Regions from separate parts of the Priestia sp. BR_2 genome, predicted to be linked through region 2. Evidence: riboswitches for the same ligand, from Rfam matches in the RefSeq annotation. Region 2 holds a riboswitch; the other holds the start of a gene.

Region 1 (11,403 bases), on a different contig from region 2:
CCGAACAACACACCCAGTCCAAGTCCGGCAAACACGCGTTTGGTAAACGAGTAATGCTTTCTCTGCATCCAGTACAAAATACCGACCAGCAGAATCAGAACAAGGACATTGATGATAACCCAAAGCGTTTCCATCCTAATGATTCCTCCCATTCTATAAATAAGGATATACTGCGTCATCCTCATGTCATAAGTGCGCTAGTATGTATTCATATCCATTTCATAGCCCACTCTAAACATATCATTACCCGTTTGAGAAAATTCCTGTCAAAAACGTTATTTTTCTGTTGACGTGAATTATGTCGACTATGTTGATCGGAATACCACTGCATTGCTCTACTATCATATCATGTAAACTTCAAAAGGAGAACTACCAAAATTAACACAATCGTTTCAATCCATTCATTCAACGCCCCATAGGTATCTCCCGTCAATCCCCCGAGTCTTCGGCTCATCCGTTCGGCCGTCAAACTTCCAACGGCCCAGGCTGCCAACGGGATGACGAGGATCCCTCCGATTCCGATCGAAGCAAGATCCAGTGTGCTTGTCGTGCACCAGAGAAGGCCTATGACGACCAGCGTTAACAGGATCGCGACTATGCCTGCCAGCGACCTCCTTCTAACGGACAGTCCGTGAAACAAAGCTGCCAGCCCCTCGCTTCCCCGTGCCATCGGCCATCGATACATGGCGTGGACCATAAACCAGCGGCTCCAGACCGGAGCGAGCACCAGCAGCCACGCTTCTTGCTTCCATACCCCCTCAGACAAATCCCAAACGGACATGATTAAGGAAGCTTTCAGAAGGAGCAGCAGCATGCAGGCCATGACCCCCATCGCGCCTACCCGGCTATCCTTCATAATTTCAAGCATTCGTTCGCGCGACCGATGGCTCAGCAGCGCATCCGCGCTGTCCATCCAGCCATCGAGATGAAGCCCTCCGGTTAACGCTACCCATGCAGCCAGCAGGATGACGGCAGCAGGAAAGGAAGGCAGCACAAAGCTTAAGCCCAGTCCCAATACGGCAACGATAGCACCTATGACTGCCCCTACGAAAGGATAAAAAACGACGCTCCGCTGTTGAACTTCGGGTGTAAAGGGAATTTCCCTCCGCACGGGAAGCCTCGATAAAAATTGAAAAGCGGCCTCAGCCGCTTCGATCATCTTGCTCATATCCGATACTCCCTGCTCTTGATTTCCATTGGAATTCCCGCGGTCACCAGAAATACCTCGTCACAGACCTGGGCCAGTCGTTGATTCATGATCCCTGCCCAGTCGCGATAAATCCGGCCCAGCGGATATTCGGGTACAATCCCTGAACCCACTTCGTTTGTTACCAATATAACCATGCCCGGGTATACCTGAACCGCTCTTGCCAGCCTGCCGATTTGAAGCCCCAGCCGCTCTTCCATGACGGTCGTGCCTTCAGGTTCGGCCTGCAGCAGCACGTTCGTAAGCCACAGCGTCAGGCAATCCACTACCACCGCAGGGGCGTCCGAGGCAGACTGGCCGAGCGTTTCCAGCAATTCGGGCAGAGCGACAGGCTCCTCCACCGTCTGCCAACCATAGGCTGTATCCTGCCTGCGGTCTTGATGAATACGGATCCGTTCCCGCATCTCATCGTCATAGGCTTGCGCAGTCGCTATATAGGTACCGGAATCGGCGCGCTTCATGCACAGCTTCTCCGCGAACGAGCTCTTCCCGCTCCTCGCTCCGCCCGTAACCAACACGCTTCCACGATGACTCATACGGCTCCTCCGCTGATGCCGGCGCTCTCAAACGTCGCCATCTCGTTCACGATCCTGCACGCCGCCTCGACCAGATGAAGGCACAGCACACCGCCCGTCCCCTCGCCAAGACGCATGTCCATTTGAAGCATCGGCTGGAGTCCCAGCTCTTTCAGCAGAAGAACATGCGCCTGTTCATGCGAAACATGGGAAGCAATCATATAAGGAAGGGCATCCGGGCAGATCGATTTGGCAACCAACGCCGCGGCACTGGATATGAATCCGTCAATGATGACAGGACATCCATGAGCAGCCGCCCCCAGAATCAATCCGGCCAATCCGCCGATTTCGAAGCCCCCGACTTTGGCCAGCACGTCGAGCGGGTCGGCGGCATGAGGCGCATTGACTTGTATCGCCCGTTCCACAACCCGAATCTTATGGTTCAGCCGTTCATCCGTCACGCCGGTTCCTCGTCCCACAACCTCGGATGGCTGCTTGCCGGACAGAACCGAGAAAATAGCCGCGCTTGGCGTCGTGTTCCCGATGCCCATCTCTCCGGTTACGAACATCTGCGTGCCTTGTTTAACCAGCTCTGCCGCCACCTCAGCTCCGGTCACTACGGATTGCAGCGCTTCTTCCCTTGTCATTGCGGGTCCTTTGGCCATATTGGCGGTTCCTCTGCCAATGTTCCGGGACAGGAGCCTCTCATGGGTCAGCTCGGTCGCTACGCCGATATCCACGCAATGAACGTCTGCCCCCGCTTGACGGGCCAGCACGTTAACGGCCGCCCCTCCATTCAGGAAGTTCATCACCATTTGGGGCGTCACCTCGGCCGGAAATGCGCTGATTCCTTCATCACACACCCCATGATCGCCAGCCATGACAACCACGGATGTTTTGGTAAACGAGGGCTTCATTTTCCCCGTGATTCCCGCTAATTGGATCGCCAGCGACTCCAGCTTGCCCAAACTGCCCGGAGGTTTCGTCAACGTATCCAAATAGGCGGCGGTTTCCGCCTGCGCTTCGGCATCCAGCGGTTTAATGTTAGCGGTAATTCCCTTCAAACGACTTGTGAGTGTATCCGTCAATGAAACGGCCTCCTTCCTCTTGCTCCTAAATCTTACAACGCGGCTGAACCTGCGGCAACACCGCTTTAGGACCAGGTGCTGTTCGCCGTTAACAGCACCTGCGGAGCCCCATTCTCGGGATGGGTCACGATGGAGGGCTCCACCCGGAAAATCCGTCGGATATAAGCTGCCGTCAGCACGTCCTCCGGCTTGCCCGCCCCTGCGATCCGTCCCTGATCCAGAACCAGCAGTTTATCGCAGAATTGAGCCGCCAGATTGAGGTCATGCAGTACGCTGATCACCGTTATGCCGGACGAGTTCCGCCACTCCGCCACCATATCCATGAACTGAAGCTGATAGCGGATATCCAGATAGGTCGTCGGTTCGTCCAGCATCAGCAGCGAAGGCTCCTGGACCATCACCTTGCCCAAAGCGACACGCTGGCGCTGTCCTCCGCTTAACTCGGTAAGCCGGCGCTCCTCCAGGCCGTTCAGATCCAGCTTTCGAATAACGGCCTCGATAAGCGGGGCCGCATCCTTATCCTCACGGCCAAGCCAGTTCAAGAACGGGAATCGCCCCATCTCCAGCACGTCCCGGACGGTAAAATCGGTAGGGTCGAGTCCCTCCTGCTGCAGCACCGCCACGATTCGGGCCAGTGCCTTCCGGTTATAGCGTCCAAGCTCCTTGCCCAGAAGCGTCACGCTTCCTTCCGTAGGACTCTCCACGCCGGATAACAGCTGCATGAGGGTGGACTTGCCGCTGCCGTTCGGTCCGATGATCCCCCACCATTCCCCTTCGGCAATGTGAAGGTCCACCCCGGATAGAATCGACGCCTTGCCATAGGCTTTGCCAAGCCCTTGGGCCGTAATCATGATAACCCCTCCCTGCGCCGTTTTTTGTTCCGGTACAGCAGATAAGCAAAGAACGGAGCGCCTATGAATGCCGTGACCACCCCGAGCGGGATTTCCGTCGGCGCCAAGACGGAGCGTGCTGCCGTATCGCACCAAACCATGAAAATCGCGCCGCCCAGCGCCGACAGGGGAACAATCACGCGGTAATCGGAGCCGGTGATCAGCCGAATCATATGCGGTACTACAAGCCCGACGAACCCGATCACGCCGGAAACCGATACGGCTGCCGCGGCAAGCAGGGTAGCGACGATCAGTACGCTGGTCTTCAGACGATCGACATTCAATCCCATATGAGCGGCCTGCCGTTCCCCGAGCGACAAAATGTTAAGCGCCCGCGACCTGCTCCATAGATATACGAAACCCGCAGCAAAATACGGGAAAAGGATGGCCGTATACGACCATCCGCGCATGCTCAGGCTTCCCATCGTCCAGTACAGGATTTGGTTCACCGTATCTTTGGACATCACCGTCAGAAACGAAACGACGGCGCCCAGAAACGACTGCATCACCACCCCGGACAGGATGAGCCCATGGATCGGCAGTTTTCCTTGATCCCTTGCCAGCAGCAAAACGGCCCATAGGGTGCCTGCTCCGGTCAGAAACGCTACAACCGGCAGTGTATAACCTCCGGCAAAGGAATATTCCATTCCGAAAAAAATCAGGGATGCCGCGCCAAGCGCAGCACCCGAGGACACACCGAGCGTAAACGGATCCGCCAGCGGATTGCGAAGCACGCCTTGAAAGGCGGCCCCGGCCACCGCCAGGGAGGCTCCAACAAGCATCCCGAGCAGGATCCGCGGCAATCTCACCTTCATCAGGATTTGCTCGGAGGAAGCTTCCCAGCCTGGAACGATGGAATCGCCGATTCCCGGCAGCCGGTGCAGCAGCATCGCTCCAATCTCTCTCACAGGCAGGTGAACGGAGCCGATTCCGAGACTGACAACCAAGGTCAGCAGTAAAAGGATCAGGCCGGCCGCACCGAATCCTGCAAGTTTTTTACTCATGGATTCATCAATTCCGGATAAACGGCCTTCGCCACTTCCATCAGTCCTTGCGTCACGCGCGGGCCCGGACGGCTGAGCAGATTGGCATCCACGGAAATGACCTGATCGTTCTTGATGGCTTCGATCTGATCCCAGCCGCCGCGCTCCTTGATCAGCTGATCCAATGTTTTCTTGGTGGCTTCGTCCACCACATCGTCCGTGTACAGAATAACGTCCGGGTTCGCGGCGATGATGTTCTCCTCGCTGATTTCGAACCAGCCTTCCGCATCGCCGGCTGCATTGACGCCGCCAGCTGCGGTAATGATCTCATCCATGAACTCGCCTTTGCCGACGGTCCATCCCGGAGAGAACTCCACGTACACTTTCTTCTTGTCTTCATCCTTCACGGATTTCACGGCTTCCGTAACGGCAGCCAATTCCTGCTTCATCTGATCGACGACCGCTTTCGCCTCGGCTTGACGGTCCGTAATTTGACCGATCAGCTCGATGTTCTCCATCACCGCATCGATGGTTTTCGGATCGTTGACGAACAGCGTAACGCCAAGCTCGCGCAATTTCTCGGCATTCTGGGCATTCATCGAAGCCGCGAATACCACATCGGCGTCGGCTGCGATGATCGCCTCTTCATTCACCTGGAACCCGCCCATTTTAGGCTTGGATTTGGCCGCTTCGGGGTAATCGTCGTTATCGGATACGCCAACGATCTCCTCATCCAGTCCCAATGCAAACAGTTTTTCCGTCTCGGACGGAGTCAGGGACGCAATCTTGGTCGGCGCTTTCTCAAACGTCATTTCAACGCCCGTTGAATCCTTGACGGTCAGCGGATACGTGGTCTTAAGCTCTTCCGCCGAATCCGCCGGCGCTTCGTTATTCTGCTCTTGCTGCTGTGCCGGCGGCGTCGCATCCTTCGGCGCGGCTTCTTCGCCGCCGCAGCCGATCAAGGCCAGGGCCATCAGTATGGCTACCAGAAGTACGGACCATGTTTTGTTTAATGCTTTCATCTCTTGGAATCCCCCTAAACATAATTGAGAACCTGGCGCAGGCGTGTCTAAATTCCTTCGACCGATCCTTAACTGGTAAGAAACGTTCAATCTTCATACCCTAAGAAGCAAAAATCCCCGATTCCTCGATGACAAGGACTCAGGGATTACGTTTGTATCATAAGGACGCCGGGATAACCGTTCAACGATGGCGCCTTAAACTTCCGTCCGCATGGCTCCATGCGTCCGGTAAACGTAATCCTCTCCTCGAAGGACCGTCTTTCATTCGCTGAGGGCAGGTCTCCTGACTTGCAGGTTGTAACGACTTCTCCGCCTTCCCAAGCGCTAAGGCTCAGTGGCATATGGAAAAGTCCCTGCTTCACAGTGGCGGGACCGTGCCGGACTTGCACCGGCTTCCCTATTAACCCGGCAGAAAACAATAACGCCCTCTGTCCGGGACCCTCGCAAATCATATGAATTTATGGATGATAGGCCAAGCATGGTTTCTCTGCACAAGATTATAGGCGATAAACCATCCCCTTACAACTGAAAGTTTCGGGCGTTTCGATTGCGTCATGACACCGATTTAGCCCGTTATCGCCTATTCCGACCGAAATCATACGTTTTCGTTTTATTCGCTTAACCGTACGCCCCGCCAGCTCGCTCCGTCCCATGTCAGCTGCAGCTTGAGAACCTCGCCCGGCATAACCGACGTCGCCCAGAATTCCGTATCCGGCACGGTAGCCGCTGCCATCTCCCGAATAACGCCGCCGTGGGTGACCACAAGCACGTCAACTCCTTCAGCGAGCGTTCCTCGGCCATCATCACCACGCCTGGCCTCTGCCTCTGCCTCTGCCTGCGAAAGGGGATCCGGAGCTTCCTCCATATGCAATAATTCCTTCACATCCAAATGCAATCCCGACAAAAAGGCCTGGACGCGGGAACCGAAAGCTTCCCAGCTCTCCCCGCTGGGCGGCGTAACTTCCGCAGGGTTATCGATCCAGCGCCGGTAGAGGGAATCCGTCTTCAAATCCTCGTAGGTCTTTCCTTCCCAATCCCCGAAATCCAGTTCGCGCAGCCGTGGGTCATATCGTACGCCCGTCATAAACTGGCCCAATATGCCATCATCAGGAACAGCACCCCTTTTTGAATCCGATAAGATCACATTGAGCGTCTGCCGGCAGCGGAGGAGATCGCTGCAATAGATCCGGACAAAATGCCTGCAGCGAAGTTCCTCCCGCAGCGGGAGGAGCTGTTCCTTTCCCTCAGCCAGAATTCCCTGATCCTCATGGCCGAGATAACGGCGCTCCTCGTTCCACAACGTGCGGCCGTGACGCACCAGATGCAGGCTGATCCTCATATCCATAGGCTTCCTCCTGCCGCGGCAGCAAGTCCGAGCACCGCGGTACCCAGCATCGTAAACAAAACCGATACGCCCACAAGCAGACGGTTTGTCACCCGGATATCCTCCGCTTCGAGCGGTCGGTCGGGGTCCCCCATGTAAGCCCGGAACGAGATCACGCCTTGGTACGAATTTTCGCCTCCCAGGCGAATCCCCAGGGCACCGGCAACGGCCGATTCCGGGAAGCCGCTGTTCGGACTGGGATGCTTACGCGCATCTCGTTTAACCATCTTGATCGCTTGTTTCCACTGCAGCGAGAACATCGCCGCCGCGATGGTCAACAGCCCGGCGGTCAGGCGTGCCGGTATCCAATTGGCGAGATCGTCGAGCCGGGCGGAGGCCCAGCCTAAATGCAGGTACTTCTCGTTTTTATAACCGACCATGGAATCCAGCGTATTCACGGCGCGGTAGGCCAACGCAAGCGGCGCCCCTCCGATCAGGGCAAAAAACAGCGGAGCGATGACCGCGTCCACGATATTTTCCGCAACCGTCTCCACCGTCCCCCGCACAATTTCCGGCTCATCCAGATGAGCGGTGTCCCTCCCGACCACCATGCTGAGCGCTTGCCTGGCCTCGGCGATATTCCCGGAACGAAGATGGCCGTAGACCTCCAATCCTGCCTCGCGCAGCCCCTTGATCGCAATCGTAGTCGCAATGAGAACGATCTCCGCACCCCAGGCAAGCCAAGGATGAATCGCTTGGCACAGCTCCAGCAGCAGCCATGCCAGCACGAAGGAGCCGCCGACCACGATCACCGGCAGCAATATCCCCGCCCGCTTCAGTCCCTGAGCGGAAGTCGTCCGCTGGCGAATCCATCCTTCGACCCGGCGGATCGCCTTCCCCATGCCGATGACGGGATGCGGCAGCCATCTCGGATCTCCGATCAGCAGGTCCAGCGCCACCGCCGCCCATATGACCCATACGGCGGTCATATCCGATCTTCTCTTTCGGCGGCGATGCTCTCCGTGACGCTGTCGTAGACAAGACGTCCGATCATGCCGCCCAGATCGGTCGCGGTTCCGGCATAATGATGGTTCACGCCAAAGGCTGTATTGCCGCTGACCGCAAGGACCATCGCATCCGTCGTCGTCCCCGTGGCGGCGGCCCCGGTTTCATGATCCTTCACCCCCAGGTCATGCAGCGCCGCGGCTTTCGCTTCGGCTGCCGTCAGCATGGCGTTCACCATGCAAGCCGGCGTCAGCCTTCCGTCCACCACCAGCACGACATTAATCGTGCCAGGCTGGTAAGCCGCGAAGGTCGTACGGCTCGACCCGGCGCGGGCTGCATTGCCCACGCCCGCGGTAGTACAGCATAGAACGGAAGCTTGCTCGCCCCGAGCCTCCCGAATGGAGGCATATTTCAGTTTTACCGCCGTCATCAATCCTGCCGTGGAATCGGCCGGATAGCCGTGCCCAGCCATAAAGCTAACCATATCGTTTATCGGATCGCTGCAATCGTAATGCTTGTCGACATAACGGTTCACGATATGGTCCAAGTGCAGAAAACCGCCGCCGTATATGGCGCTGCTTATGGACGCAGCCGGACTCGGAAGCGAGATCCGAATATGCGGATGCTGCTGCTCCGAATCCAAGGACACGATGGCTCCTGGCCATGCATCCGAGTTATATGGACGATTGCTGCCTTTCAGAAAAGGTACTGCCATGTCTTTTTCTCTCCCTGCTCCTTAAATATCTGAACCAACTGTACCTGTAGCGTTCTTCATATGGATCTGCTGCTAGAAATCCCTAAGTCGCGTCAGCAGAAGGATTTCCAAGGACCTCCGCGGTTATCGCCAGCAGTCTGTCGTTAGATCCGGCATCCTTAACGGCTAACCGGATGTGGCGCTCACCGAGGCCCGGGTACATGGCGCAGCTGCGGACGAGCACGCCCCGCCTGCCCATTTCCTGCTGGAACGTCCCTGCATTCCAAGGCCGCGGAAGCTCCATCAGCAGAAAATTGGCCTCCCCCGGCGTAACGTCAAGCCCCAGCGCTCGTAAACCATGTATCAGCTTCTCGCGTTCCACGCGAATCAATTGCAGCGTGTCCAGTTCATATTCCCTGCCGCTGCCAAGACAAGCCTCTCCCGCAAGCAGCGCCAGTCCATTGACGCTCCACGTCACCTGTTTGCCTGCCATGGCGCGTATCACGTCGGGGTGGGCAGCCGTAAACCCGAGCCGCAGGCCCGGTATCGCATAAAACTTGGTCATCGACCGGACAATGATCGTCCGCGGATAGTCCTGCAGTTCCGGCATCAATGTCTGTCTGTCCTCCGGCGGAACGAAATCGATGAAGGCCTCATCCAGCACCAGCCAGGTCCCTTCTTGCTCAGCGCATGCCGCCAGCTCGCGAATATCCTCCAGGCTGTACTGAACCCCGTTCGGATTGTTCGGCTGTCCCACAAATACGAGATCCGTGCAGGCGATCAGCTCCATCATATCCGCCTTGTCCGCACGCCAGTCCCGCTCCGGCTCCCCGCACACGGAGCGGATGTCCGAACCAAATTTCAAGGACAATTCCCGGTATTCGGAAAAACAAGGATCGACCACGCCGACCGTTCGGGGCTGCAGGCCCAGCAGCAGCAATGCCATGCATTCTGCAGCTCCATTTCCGACAAGAATGCACCGGGCATCGGTGCCCAATTCCTCCGCAAGCAGCCTCTTGAATTCGCGGTGCCCCGGATCCGGATAACGAATCACCGCGCTCATCCCCTCTTCTAAGGCTGCCATGACCCCTTGGGGCGGTCCTAGCGGGTTAATATTCGCGCTGTAATCCAGAAAAGCCGAGGCTGCCCTTCCATATGCAGCCGCCGCCGTCTCCACGTCCCCGCCGTGTCCGTACACCTCGATCAAAGGTTGGTTATTATCGCTCATAAGGGTTCCTCCCGTTCCATGCCCATGGTTCTTGCAAGCCCTGCCTTTATGTAATGCCATCATTATGTCGCTACCGTCCCTGACTCGTCAACATGGAATGCTTTGTCTCTGCCTTCAAATTGGTTTACAATAGTCTGGAAGCACCACATTTTGAATTGTGACGACGGAGGATGCTATGCTATTTATCGATAATCAGGGGATTCACGACCCATCCATCAACCTAGCGATTGAAGAATATGCGCTTAAGCACTTGTCCATGGACGAGAGCTACCTTCTCTTTTATATCAACAAGCCTTCCATCATCATCGGAAAGCATCAGAATACGATCGAAGAGATCAACCAGGAATACGTTCGCGACAACAACATCCAGGTTGTGCGCCGGCTGTCCGGCGGCGGAGCCGTGTACCACGATCTCGGCAACCTGAATTTCAGCTTCATTACGAAGGACGACGGCCAGTCGTTCCACAACTTCCTGAAGTTCACGCAGCCGGTCATCGACTTCCTGCAAAAGATGGGCGTGCCAGCCGAGCTCAGCGGCCGGAATGACCTGCAGGTCGGCGAGAAGAAAATTTCGGGGAACGCTCAGTTCTCGACGCGGGGACGCATGTTCAGCCACGGCACGCTCATGTTCGATCTGAATCTGGATGACGTGCAGGCCTCGCTGAATGCCAATCCGGAAAAGTTCAAATCCAAGAGCACCAAGTCCGTGCGCAGCCGCGTAGCGAACATCAAGGAGCTGCTTGGCACCGACATGACCATTGAACAGTTCCGCGCGGAGCTGCTTCGCTCGATCTTCGGGATGGAACCGGATCAAGTACCGCAATACGTGCTTCAGGAGAAGGATTGGGAGATCATCAACCAGATTTCGAAGGAACGCTACCAGAATTGGGATTGGAACTACGGGCTGTCCCCTGAGAGCAACGTGAAGCATGCGAGGAAGTTCCCGGTGGGCATCATCGATATCCGCATGGATATCCGTGAAGGGCATATCGGAGAGATTAAAATTTACGGCGATTTCTTCGGCGTCGGCGATGTTGCGGATATCGAGAATCTGCTTCGCGGCAAACGGTACGAAGAAACGGCGGTGCGCACCGCGCTATCCGGCATCGACGTCAAGCATTACTTCGGCAACCTCGAGCTCGACGATCTGATCGGCCTCATCTTTCTTGAGGAATAGATCCGACTGAAATCTAAATAAGCCTCTCGCCCCGTATGCATTGCATAAGGGCGGGAGGCTTTTTCATTGTAAAACTGCATATCCCGGATTTAAGAAGCCATAAACACGTACCAAAAAAGGGCCAGCGTCAGCACAATGCAGGCATTCTCTACCGTGCGTCCCCATTTGCTTCCGGTGCTCATGATCTTCAGCTTGATTCTCCATTTGAACGGAGGAAGCGGACGGATTCCGCGGTTGGTCAGCGCATCTGCGAGCAAATGAATCGAGTAG
Region 2 (11,403 bases):
GAGAAAGGCTTGATCCATGGCATGCAGTTGACGTCCACGCCTTCGTAAGCTTTTTCCAGACCCATCATGGTGATGCGACGGTTCGCGATGTACTTGATGTAATCGCTCAACTCGTTCAGATCGATGCCGCGCACATTGCTGAGCGTGTAGTGGGCCCAGTTGGTTTCGAGCTCGACGGCACGGTCAATGGTGCGGTAGAGGTAGTCGATGTTCTCTTTGGTGTTCAGCTCAGGGAAATCCTTGAGCAGCTGCTTGAACACTTCGGCGAAGAAGTAGCAGTGCTGGTTCTCGTCACGCTGAATATAGGAGATCATCTGGCTGGTTGCCATCATCTTCTGGTCACGGGCCAGGTTGTAGAAGAAGGCAAACGTGCTGTAGAAGAAAATCCCTTCCAGGATCAGGTCGGCGACCATGGCTTCGAAGAAGGATTGCGGCGACGGATTGTCGCGGAAATTCTGGTAAATGTTCGAGATGAACTGGTTGCGCTCCAGAAGAACCGGATCATGCTTCCAGTATTCGAAGATTTCCTTCTGCTCCTGCTCCGATACGATGGAGGAAAGCACGTAGGAATAGGATTGGTTGTGAACCACCTCTTGCTGACCGATGATGGCCGAGATGGCTTCGAGCGACGAGTCGGTGAAGTAACGCTTCACGTCGCCGACAAACATCGTCTGCATGGAATCGAGCACAGCCAGCAGGGAGATGTTGATTTTGAAGGTGCGCTGCTCTTCAGGGTCCAGGCGCGGGAACTGCTGCGCATCCTTGGACATCGGGATTTCATCCGCGATCCAGTGGTTCAGCAGCAGAACCTTATACAATTTATACATATGAGGCATCCGAATGTCGTTCCAGTTCAGGATACCGGAGCATTCACCTTCAATGACGCGAGTGGAGCGGTTGGGTGCTTCGGTGTTAAATATCTTTTGCATTTGCATGCCGATTTTCTCTCCTTGTATTTCATAATAGGGCGGCGCATAGGCGAAGCCTGAGGGAAACCTCCCAGCATATTCATGGGACGGGTATCCATCTCCAGCCGCTGTTGTCCGCCCTTTGCCTGAATGTATTTTAAAGGTTGCAAAGGGCTCCCAAAGGCGGACGTAAACTCTTCCGATTGGATACCCTTACCCTTGTAGTCTTTTATTTAGAAAGCTATTCCCGCCTGCTATGAGAGACCCCCCGCATGCAGCCGCTCGATGTTTGTATTGAACCAAGCTTCCAGCGATTCCCGAAGGGAAAGCGCTCCTGGCAGATAGTAACTCAACAAATCGCATGAAGTAACTCAGAAGTCCCGCACCGCATGAGAAGCGATTCCCAAAGGGAGAGCGATCCACGCAGGCAGTAACTCAATAAATCGCGCGAAGTAACTCAAAGGTCCCCGCACCGCATGAGAAGCGATTCCCAAAGGGATAGCGGTCCACGCAGATAGTAACTCAACAAATCGCACGAAGCAGCTCATTCGTCTCCGCGCCGTATTCCAGCGTTCCCGCAGGGAGAAAGCGCTCCTAGCCACTAAAGCAATTTAAGAAGCGCCTCATTCACATCCAACCCACCTTGCGGGTGTCCAGAGGGCAGAGCCCTTGGGGCCCTCCCTTGGAAGGGAGGGGTTGGGTGGGTTCGAAAATCTAAACTCTTAGCTTGCGCACGACTCACACTCTTCAATCGTCAGCGCGCGGCTGCGTACATAGTACGTGGATTTGATGCCGGCTTTCCAGGCATGCAGATGCAGCTCCAGGAATTCCGAAGCCCGGATATCAGGGCGGACGTACAGGTTAAAGCTTTGCGCTTGGTCAACGTGACGCTGACGGGCGGCAGCCATTTTGATGGACCAATGCTGGTCGATCAAGAAAGCCGTTTTATAGTACCAGATCGTTTTCTCGGACAGATCCGGAGCAGGGTTCGCCACTTTATAAGTGGTTTTTTCTTCATAAGACAGAAGTTCGTACAATGGATCGATGCTCGCCGTGGAGCCCGCGATGATCGAGGTGGAGCCGTTCGGCGCGATGGCAAACAGCCATGCGTTACGAACGCCGTTCGCTTGCACTTCCTGCTGCAATTCACGCCACTGTTCGGTGGTCACGAACTTGCCTTCATGCTCGCCGTCGGTATAACCGCGGAACGTGAAGTACTCGCCGCTCTCCCAGTCGGAGCCTTTGAATTTCGGGTAGTGGCCTTTTTCCTTGGCCAACTCCATGCTGGATTTGACGAGCAGGTAGTTGATGTGTTCGTACAGATTGTCATTATAGGCAACGGCTTCGTCGGATTCCCAGCGGATGCCTTCCAGCGCCAGCAAGTGGTGCAGACCGAAGGTGCCGAGACCGACCGCGCGATATTGGCTGTTGGTGTATTGAGCTTGCAGAACTTCAATATTGTTAATGTCGATGACGTTATCCAGCATGCGAACCTGGATCGGAACGAGACGCTCCAGCACACCGGCAGGTACGGCACGGGCCAAGTGGATGGAGTTCAGGTTGCAGACAACGAAATCGCCAGGGATTTTGGAAATTACGATCCGGGTTTGGCCGTCTTTCGTAACCAGCTCCTCTTGCTCAACGACCGTCGGAGATTGGTTCTGCATGATCTCCGTGCACAGGTTGGAAGAGTAGATCATGCCATGAGCCGAGTTCGGGTTTGCACGGTTGACCGTGTCGCGGTAGAACATGTACGGCGTACCCGTTTCAAGCTGGGATTTCATGATGCGCTTCATAATGTCGATGGCTTGTACGGTAATGCGCGGCAGCAGCGGGTTCGCTACGGCTTCCGCGTATTTTTGGCGGAATTCGCCTTCGCCTTGAGTATGGTCATAGAAGTCCTCCAGACCTAGCGGACGGCCGTTCTCGTCTTTCCAGCCCATGATTTTCTTCACTTCATGCGGACAGAACAGGCTCCACTCTTCACGAGCTTCGACAGCCTCCATGAACAGGTCGGGCAGGCATACGCCATGGAACACGTCATGCGCTCTCATGCGCTCGTCGCCGTTGTTCAGCTTCAGATCCAGGAAGGACAGGATGTCTTTGTGGAACACGTCCAAGTACACCGCGATGGCGCCTTTACGGGTTCCCAATTGGTCCACGCTAACAGCGGTGTTGTTCAGCTGGCGAATCCAAGGGATAACGCCGGAGCTGGTGTTCTTGTGTCCGCGGATATCGGAGCCGCGTGCGCGGACTTTGCCGAGGTACACCCCGATGCCGCCGCCCATTTTGCTGAGACGGGCGATGTCCGTATTGGAATCGAAGATTCCTTCCAGGGAGTCGTCCACGGTATCGATGAAGCAGCTGGACAGCTGGCCGGCTACTTTTTTACCTGCATTGGACATGGTCGGCGTAGCCGCCGTCATGTACAGGTTACTCATGGCCCAGTAGGCTTCCTTGACAAGGTCAAGACGCTTGTCGGCAGGCTCGTTATGCATGAGGAACATCGCGATGACCATGTAGCGTTCTTGCGGAAGTTCCATGACGCGACCGTCAAAGTCGTTTGCCAGGTAACGCTCAGCCAGCGTCAACAGACCGATGTAGTCAAACAGCAGATCGCGGCTTGGATCGATGCATTCGCCGAGTTCTTCGATTTGTTCTTTGGTGTAGCTGGTCAGAAGGTCCTCGCGATAGATGCCTTTTTGCACAAGCTCCGTAATGAGCGGGTAGAAGGCACCGTATGGTTCTTCCGGGTATGCTTTGTATCGGCGGTTGGTAGCCGCTTTTTTATATAAAGAGGTCAGAAACGAACGCGCAGCTGCAAACTTCCAATTCGGCTCCTCTTTGGTTACAAGCTCAAGGGCGGACATCGTGAAGGCGCTGCTGATTTCTTCGCCGGTAACCTGCTCACCGCGCAATTTGGCATTGACGCCGCGAAGCAGACGCTCCTTATCGAGCATGTCCAATCCTTTCAGAGTCCGGTCGGCATAGACGGAGAGGCGAATTTCATCAAAGGCGAGCTGACGGTTGTTCGGTTTAACTACGAGCTGGGGCATGAATAAATTCCTCGCTTTCTTCGGGGGAAATATGAAAAAGGACATCAAAAAAACATTTTCTAAAACCCGCGGGCAGGCTTGAAAATGTCCGTGCGCTGTGATTCGGAAATGACGTTTGACATAAGCCCTTGAACGGGCATGATGTTATGTACAGACGCAAGTTTAACGAACACTTACCTAAAGCCCCGTAGGTTGGTGTCTGCTGCATATAGGCAGGTCTCTGACTCGGGCTTCTGCCTCACGACGGTGCCTCCCGAAAACCTTGATCCGATTCTTCGGCGGCTATGCCGTATGAGGATGGCTGAAAAATAATGATGAACAGCCTAAGAGCCCTTACAGTGGCGGGACCGTGATGGATTTACACCATGCTTCCCTATTAAGCCGGACTGCCTTATGGGTTGATCCGGCACCTATATACACTATATTTGGTTGTTGTTAATCTAATTTAACCCAATATATTGTGTTTGTAAACCATATTCTTAAAATTGAACGCAAAAAGAATTATAGCAAACGAGCGGTCATTGTGCCAGTTAAGAAACTGTCAAAAGGCGATAAGATTTCCTGGATTGTGACCAAATGCGACCTTTTCTGCGCAGATACCGCGTATATTCTCGTTTTGACAAAATAGGATATTACCGTATGGATGAGGCGGGAAGGATACACTATATCTTGTGTGAAGCTAAAACTGAAGGGCTTTGATATGGCGGACCGAAATTGGTATGATATCCGTATCCGGAATTGGAAAATGGAAGAGCATCGCATGATTGAGATATGACGAGGGAGGTTGTTCAGATGGCAATAGCAGAGGTAACGGTGATTCTGATCGGAACCGCAACCACGAGTTTAAGCGCTTATGTCGCCGAGATGCAGCGAATATTGAAACAGCAGGAAGGGATTTCCTATGAGCTGACATCGATGAGCACGATCATCGAGGGAGAGCTTAACATGATCTGGCGGGCGATTGAGGCTTTGCATGAAGCGCCTTTTCTGTCCGGGGCAAAGCGCGTATCGACTTCCGTTAAAATTGACGACCGCAGGGACCAGGTCTCCTCGAGCAAACAGAAGATTCAATCCGTGCAGGAGAAATTAGGCGGGTAATGCCGCCAAATTCGGTGGATATTCCCGTTAGAATAGGGCTTGCATTTTGCTGCCGAAGTATTATAATAATTTTTGTTGTTTCGTGAGGAATGTCATCGAACCACATGTGCTGGTGTAGCTCAGGGGTAGAGCAACGCACTCGTAATGCGTAGGTCGGGGGTTCAATTCCCTTCACCAGCATCTTCATAAAGTCAATAACGGCGCGGTTTTCCGTCATTCGGGAACCGGGCCGTTATTTGTACGTGTTGGCGAATGCGCAATATTATTCGTTCCCATCAAAATGATAAATTAGTTGCACAACGCCTGAGGAGAACGTTCTTGTATTCACCATTTTTAAATTCAACCTCTGTTTTATATCCACAAACAGCGGTTTTCCTTCTCCCAAAACGACAGGGTGAACGGATAATCGATATTCATCAACAAGTCCCAAATTGATAAAAGTCGTAATAAGACTTGCCCCTCCGTACAGCCAGATGTCTTTACCAGGCTTATTCTTTAATTTATTTACTTCTTCAAGAATGCGATCATTTATGAATATTGCTTTATGATCACTCCCCTTTTGCGTCCTGGAAAACACATACTTTTCTTTACTATGAACCAATTCCCAAAACTCTTTTTCAGAATCCGCATGTCCAATTTCCGGAGTGAATTGTCCCCATAAATCATAGCTTTTTCTTCCATACAAAATGGTATCGATTTGATTTAAAAAATGATTAAACCCCATTTCAGAGTCCATAATGCACCAATCAACTTCACCATGTTTTCCTTCAATAAAACCATCCAAAGTAACCGCTAAATCTAAAATTATTCTTCGTGCCATGATTTATTGCTCCTTTCGTTACGTTAATCTACCATCCAGTATAGACCTCAAATACGTCACCTTATGTCATAAAACGCTAACCTCGTTAAAATGATTTTATGTAAACGGAAGTCGTTCCCTCCTGGAGCGGTTTTTTTTATTTCTTCGAAGGAGCGTGATATGATATGAAATAAATTGATGGAATGGTTGGTACAGAAGGTGAATGCAACTTTTTCTTGAGGTGATATTTTGGGCGATAGACCATTTAAAGCTTTGAGATATATATTCACGTGGATAGCCTTTATTTTTGTTATATGCGTTTGGTTCAGTTCTCACAAAACGTTATATTTAGGGTTTGTAACGCTGTCTGTAAGTGCCGGATACCTAATGCACATTGTAGGAGTGAAAAGAGGGGAAAGTGAAGATAGCAAACTGTTCTTATCCATCATTTCGTGTTGTTTATGTTTTTTAGTCTCGTTATATATTTTTAGTATAACACTTTAGCCCGCCAGCATTAAGCTGACGGGCTTCAGTTTTCTAACGGCATATAAATTAGCAAAATCCTAAGAATAACAAATTCTAATCAGCAGACATGGCCTCTGCTTTTGTTTCGTGGACCGTGCCAAATGGATGCTCTGGAGGGGCATATATCACATATACTTTTAGCGGTACGCTGCCCATATTGGTTACATTGTGCCATTTTCCAGCAGGTATCATGATGGCATAGCCATCATAGGCCATTTGTTGAAAATCTAAATTATGTTTGCTATCGCCCATTTGAACAAGTCCTTGACCTTGTTCAATGCGTATGAATTGGTCGGTTGTGGGGTGGACCTCTAATCCAATGTCATCTCCAACAGGAATGCTCATTAGGGTCACTTGTAAGTGCTCCCCTGTCCATAAAGCGGTTCGGTACGTATTGTTCTGTTTCGCAGCTTGATCAATATTCAGTACAAGTGGTCCTCGCCCATAATCCGTTATTTGAATATCTTCATCATCACGATTCCAACGGGCATCATACCAACTGAAATAATGAGGATTCAAGTTATGAAGCCGGTTGTAATCGTTCCAGTATTGATATCTCGGATCAAACACTTGATAAGGGTAACATGGATCGCGGTACATGTTCATTCTCCTTTTATCGTTTCATCATTTTCCGATTATCCTATGCTGCTGCCTAATTAAACGATTCGAAAATGGGCTAGGGCCTATAACTTAAGACAAGCGGTAAGCTAAGACATGGATATCGTCTTGGACTGCCCCTTTCAGATTAAACCTCTTATAATGGCGCTATCAATCATAGGTGATAGTATTAGACCTAATATGATATAAATAAAAAGTTTGGTACGAAATTGAACGCAAAGAGAACAATCAACGTTAGGAACCCTTTCAGAGATGGGTGTGCATATTCTCCATATGGCTGATAGCAGCGCGGCCCCCCAAAAGCGGTATTTGGCAGTGCCGTGCTGGTCCCGTGATATAATTCGGATAAAAAAGTGGAGCGTGGACAGATGCTTAGACTGGAGAGTGTAGAGAAGAATCAAATAGGCGTTTATGCAGCAGCCTTGATATTAGGTGCAGTAATGGGCTTATTAAGTCCCGCCATAGGCATGTTTGTTGAGCCTGCCATATCATTCATGATTGCCATTCTTCTTTTCAGCATGTTTTGTCAAATTCCATTCCTTAAGCTGAGGGAGGCTTTATCCAACGGGCGTTTTATAGGAGCTTTATTGCTTGTGAATTTTGTTCTGACACCGGTTCTCGTCTTTATTCTAACCTTGGTATTTCCTCAACCGGCTCCCGTTTTACTTGGTGTTTGCCTTGTGCTTCTGACGCCATGCATTGATTATGTTATTGTTTTTACACAGTTAGGGAAAGGGAATGAGCGATTGATTCTTGCGTCCACACCGATCCTTTTTGTAGTACAAATGATTATGCTTCCGTTTTACTTGTGGCTTTCCCTTGGCTCGGTAGCAGCAGAAATGGTCAGGGTGGGCCCATTTGTCGAGGCATTTATCTTCTTGATTATCGTCCCGTTGCTTCTTGCTTTGGCTGCACAGTTCTGGGCCAAGAAAAGTGCCAAGGGTTCAAAATCGTTGCAATTAACCGCATGGCTCCCAGTACCCTTTATGGCAATCGTTCTTTTTGTAGTCATTGCTTCACAAATCGGGAGGGTGTATGAAGATCTTAGCGTTATCATAGCGGTTATTCCCATTTATGTTCTATTCCATATCATGACGCCGTTTATTTCACGGGCGACTTCGGCGTTTTTTCGAATCGGACCCGAGGATGGGAGAGCGCTTATATTTAGTGCAGGGACACGGAATTCATTAGTCGTTCTTCCTTTAGCACTTACCCTGCCTGAGGAAATGGCTACGATTGCAGCAGCGGTAATCGTCACTCAAACCGTGATAGAGCTAATTGCCGAGCTTGTTTATATACGTATCGTGCCAAATTTGATTTACCTGGATTGAAAATAAGTTGTTACCGCCTGACTGGACAGGAAATATCGTCGCCGAGTGACATTTGGATCGCTGGCAGAGGCTGACGGGGGTATTTTTTGTCTATGAGCAGTACATGCGCCCTGACACTTCATGAAATTTTGAATACGTTATATCGTATCGTAAGCAAAGGAGGGAATCTCATGGGCGAAGTTGGATACGGTGGGTATAACTCTGTCGGAGCGATTCTTGTTCTCTTCATCTTGTTGGTTATCATTACTGCTTCTTTCTGGGTATAATTTCGTTTCTCTTCGCAACAAAAAGCCCTGCCGACTCATGTCGGCAGGGCTTTTTAAATTCTAAAGGGATGATCAGTAATGGGGCTCAAAATATAACCATCAGGATACCGAATACGAGTACGATTGATCCCAGAACCACCAGAAGAATCCCGCTGGATTTTATATAGCGAATGTAGTCGGAATCAGGCTCCGACCCATACTTTATGCTCCACATTTTATATAAGGACCCCCATGTGGGTTTGCGCATCCTCATGACACCACGAATGATAAGAGCTGTAGCGAACACGATAAGTACAAATCCAGACATATAACCCGTCTCCGATCGGTTAGAATAGAAGTAACACGGAAGAAATCACCGCCTAGCCAAACATGAAGGCAATCTCCGGGAAAGTTCCATTGTATGCATAATATCAGGGATTCCGGATGAAATGAAGCTTGGGCCTGGGGCACAAGAGGTCAGCTCAAAACCGTAACCGGGCCATTCGATATAGGCTCCAGCAAACACCGACCGTACCCCATTGGAGTATCTTATATATTATACTCGTCCTTGCAGTAGGATCTATAGTTGCCTTGCCTAGTAAACGTGGAAGCATGAGCGGAAGGAAGGGACGCGGCCCACTTCGCTGTATTTAGCCACCAGGCTGTTCAACAACCTACAAAGGCGGTGAACGATCGTGAAAAAGGTTTGGATTGACGCAGGACATGGCGGAAAGGATGCCGGAGCCACCGGAAACGGGCTGCAGGAAAAGGATATCGTATTAGCGTTGTCCCTGGCCGTGAAAAAACGATTGGAGGCCGAATACGACGGCGTTCAGGTATTCCTCTCCCGATCTTCCGACGTGTTTCTGGAATTGGCGGAACGGACCGATAAGGCAAACGCCGCCGGTGCCGATGTCCTGGTAAGCATCCACTGTAACGCAGGCGGCGGTGCAGGGGGCTTCGAGTCATATCGATATACCTCCGCAAGCCCTGGTTCGGTAAAACTCCAGAATGTTATTCATTCGGAGGTCATGAGCGCGATTACATCCTACGGGGCAAGTGATCGAGGACAGAAGGCGGCTAACCTGCATATGGTCCGTGAATCTAAAATGCCTGCGGTGTTGACCGAGAATCTGTTTATCGATGTGGCAGCGGATGCAGCCAAGCTGAAACGGCCGGACGTGCTGGACGCTCTGGCGAGAGGCCATGTCAACGGCATTGCCAAATACCTGGGACTTCAGAAGAAAGAGGGGGCTGCTGCGGTGAGCGATAAGGTCAATGTCATTGTAAACGGTAAGCAGATCGAAGATGGCAAGCTGGAGAATGGCGTGACCTATGTACCGCTCCGGGCCATCGGTGAGGCATTAGGCGCCAAGGTGGGATGGGATAACAAGACCAAGACGGCTACGGTGACGACCGAATAGACTCGAGTCCGGTGGCTTTTAGATGAAGTGCCTTCCTCGCCGTATCTTGATGCAGATGCACAAGGACGCGTTCATGTTGAACAATTTATGTCTCTTTAATCGTAATTTAAGCTTCCCTTAATATTTGGGGCATAAGATAAAAGCACCCCTTTTAAAAAAATATATCAGAAGCCCCTCTAACATCGGTTAGAGGGGCTTCTTTGGTTGTCTTCCCTTATTAGAGGAAAGACCCGGGGTACGGTACTGATGGAATATTTACAATCCCAGCCATTTCGTAATATAAGCGGATACGGCTAATTCCTGAAAATCCTGCCAGCTGCGAAATGGGGTATGCTCAACGATAAACGGGTTAATCGTGCGACCTTGTATGAATTCGTCAAAATCTTCATCGGTGCTTCCCTCGTATCCAGCGGCCTTCAGCAAGTGATCGATGGAAGAAAACTTCGTATGTCTTTGAATAAATGATTCCGAGAACAGTTCTTCCACGGGCACCTCTTGTTTCATGTCCGAGAGCCTTGCGGCATTTTCGCGAATTTCTGATAGCTTCTCTTCATCCAGTCCGTCTAATCCACTGATCCCAGTATTCATTATGCCCACCTCCAAAAAGTTGCACGTCACTCTATTATACATATACGAGTATGCTGAATTATCGGATTCGCTTTTTTTTGAAGCGGGTATTGACTCGCTAGATTTATATAGGAAGAAAAGACGGAAGAGGCTCCTTCAATTGTATATAATCGCAGAGAGGCCGTGCAGTTGTGCGGTTTATTCTTTATGCACTTAAGAATAAACGATCATCACATTATAATTATTCTTTACCTAGGAATGATCGGGGTTTTCATGTAGACTGGTAATGATTTACTGCCGGGCATGCCTGTGTTTGGGGGATGACGGTCCGTACATACTTGCTTGCATATGGGGGTGGGCACTGTGCCCAAAAAAGAAAAGGTATCCATGTCATGGCTGCTGCGGTATTTGAAGCCGGTAAAAGGACGGCTGATCCTGCTGCTGGCCATGCTGCTGACGTCGACCGGCTTGCAGCTGCTGAATCCGCAGATTGTCAAGCGCTTTATCGACACGGCAGCCGGCGGAGGCGTGATAGCCACGCTGATCCAGCTTGCGGGATTATTCCTGGTCGTGGCTGTGTTGAACCAGCTGATTACCGTAGCTGTCAGTTATCTGGGGAATGATATTTCATGGCGCGCGACGAACCGGCTCCGCGGCGATCTTTTGAAGCATTGCTTACGGCTGGATATGCGGTTTCATAATGTGAAAACGCCCGGCGAGATGATTGAGCGGATTGACGGAGACGTGACGAATATCTCGAATTTCTTTGCGATGTTCATCGTGCAGGTGATCGGCAGCTTCGTGCTGCTTGCCGGCATATTGGGATTCATGT

The links. Region 2 has a riboswitch for cobalamin ahead of RB298_RS16805 (ribonucleoside-diphosphate reductase subunit alpha). Riboswitches for the same ligand answer to the same signal wherever they lie in the genome.
Region 1: another riboswitch for cobalamin. It lies ahead of RB298_RS25325 (ABC transporter substrate-binding protein); the one in region 2 lies ahead of RB298_RS16805 (ribonucleoside-diphosphate reductase subunit alpha).

The regions. Positions count from the first base shown of each region.
Region 1 covers NZ_JAVFHM010000294.1:328,567-339,969, reverse strand. The annotation lists gene RB298_RS25355 (L-cystine transporter) at 1-134, opposite strand, end outside; gene cobS (adenosylcobinamide-GDP ribazoletransferase) at 347-1,168, opposite strand; gene cobU (bifunctional adenosylcobinamide kinase/adenosylcobinamide-phosphate guanylyltransferase) at 1,165-1,743, opposite strand; gene cobT (nicotinate-nucleotide--dimethylbenzimidazole phosphoribosyltransferase) at 1,740-2,810, opposite strand; gene RB298_RS25335 (ABC transporter ATP-binding protein) at 2,876-3,661, opposite strand; gene RB298_RS25330 (FecCD family ABC transporter permease) at 3,658-4,704, opposite strand; gene RB298_RS25325 (ABC transporter substrate-binding protein) at 4,701-5,705, opposite strand; cobalamin riboswitch at 5,962-6,163, opposite strand; gene RB298_RS25320 (histidine phosphatase family protein) at 6,316-7,050, opposite strand; gene cbiB (adenosylcobinamide-phosphate synthase CbiB) at 7,041-8,018, opposite strand; gene RB298_RS25310 (adenosylcobinamide amidohydrolase) at 8,015-8,749, opposite strand; gene cobD (threonine-phosphate decarboxylase CobD) at 8,832-9,956, opposite strand; gene lplA (lipoate--protein ligase) at 10,132-11,133, shown strand; gene RB298_RS25295 (metal-dependent hydrolase) at 11,223-11,403, opposite strand, start outside.
Region 2 covers NZ_JAVFHM010000218.1:261,232-272,634, reverse strand. The annotation lists gene RB298_RS16810 (ribonucleotide-diphosphate reductase subunit beta) at 1-935, opposite strand, end outside; gene RB298_RS16805 (ribonucleoside-diphosphate reductase subunit alpha) at 1,631-3,964, opposite strand; cobalamin riboswitch at 4,159-4,393, opposite strand; gene RB298_RS16800 (MTH1187 family thiamine-binding protein) at 4,757-5,062, shown strand; tRNA gene RB298_RS16795 (tRNA-Thr) at 5,171-5,242, shown strand; gene RB298_RS16790 (dihydrofolate reductase family protein) at 5,325-5,882, opposite strand; gene RB298_RS16785 (cupin domain-containing protein) at 6,441-6,986, opposite strand; gene RB298_RS16780 (arsenic resistance protein) at 7,373-8,335, shown strand; gene RB298_RS16775 (hypothetical protein) at 8,506-8,601, shown strand; gene RB298_RS16770 (N-acetylmuramoyl-L-alanine amidase) at 9,276-10,004, shown strand; gene RB298_RS16765 (hypothetical protein) at 10,260-10,592, opposite strand; gene RB298_RS16760 (ABC transporter ATP-binding protein) at 10,935-11,403, shown strand, end outside.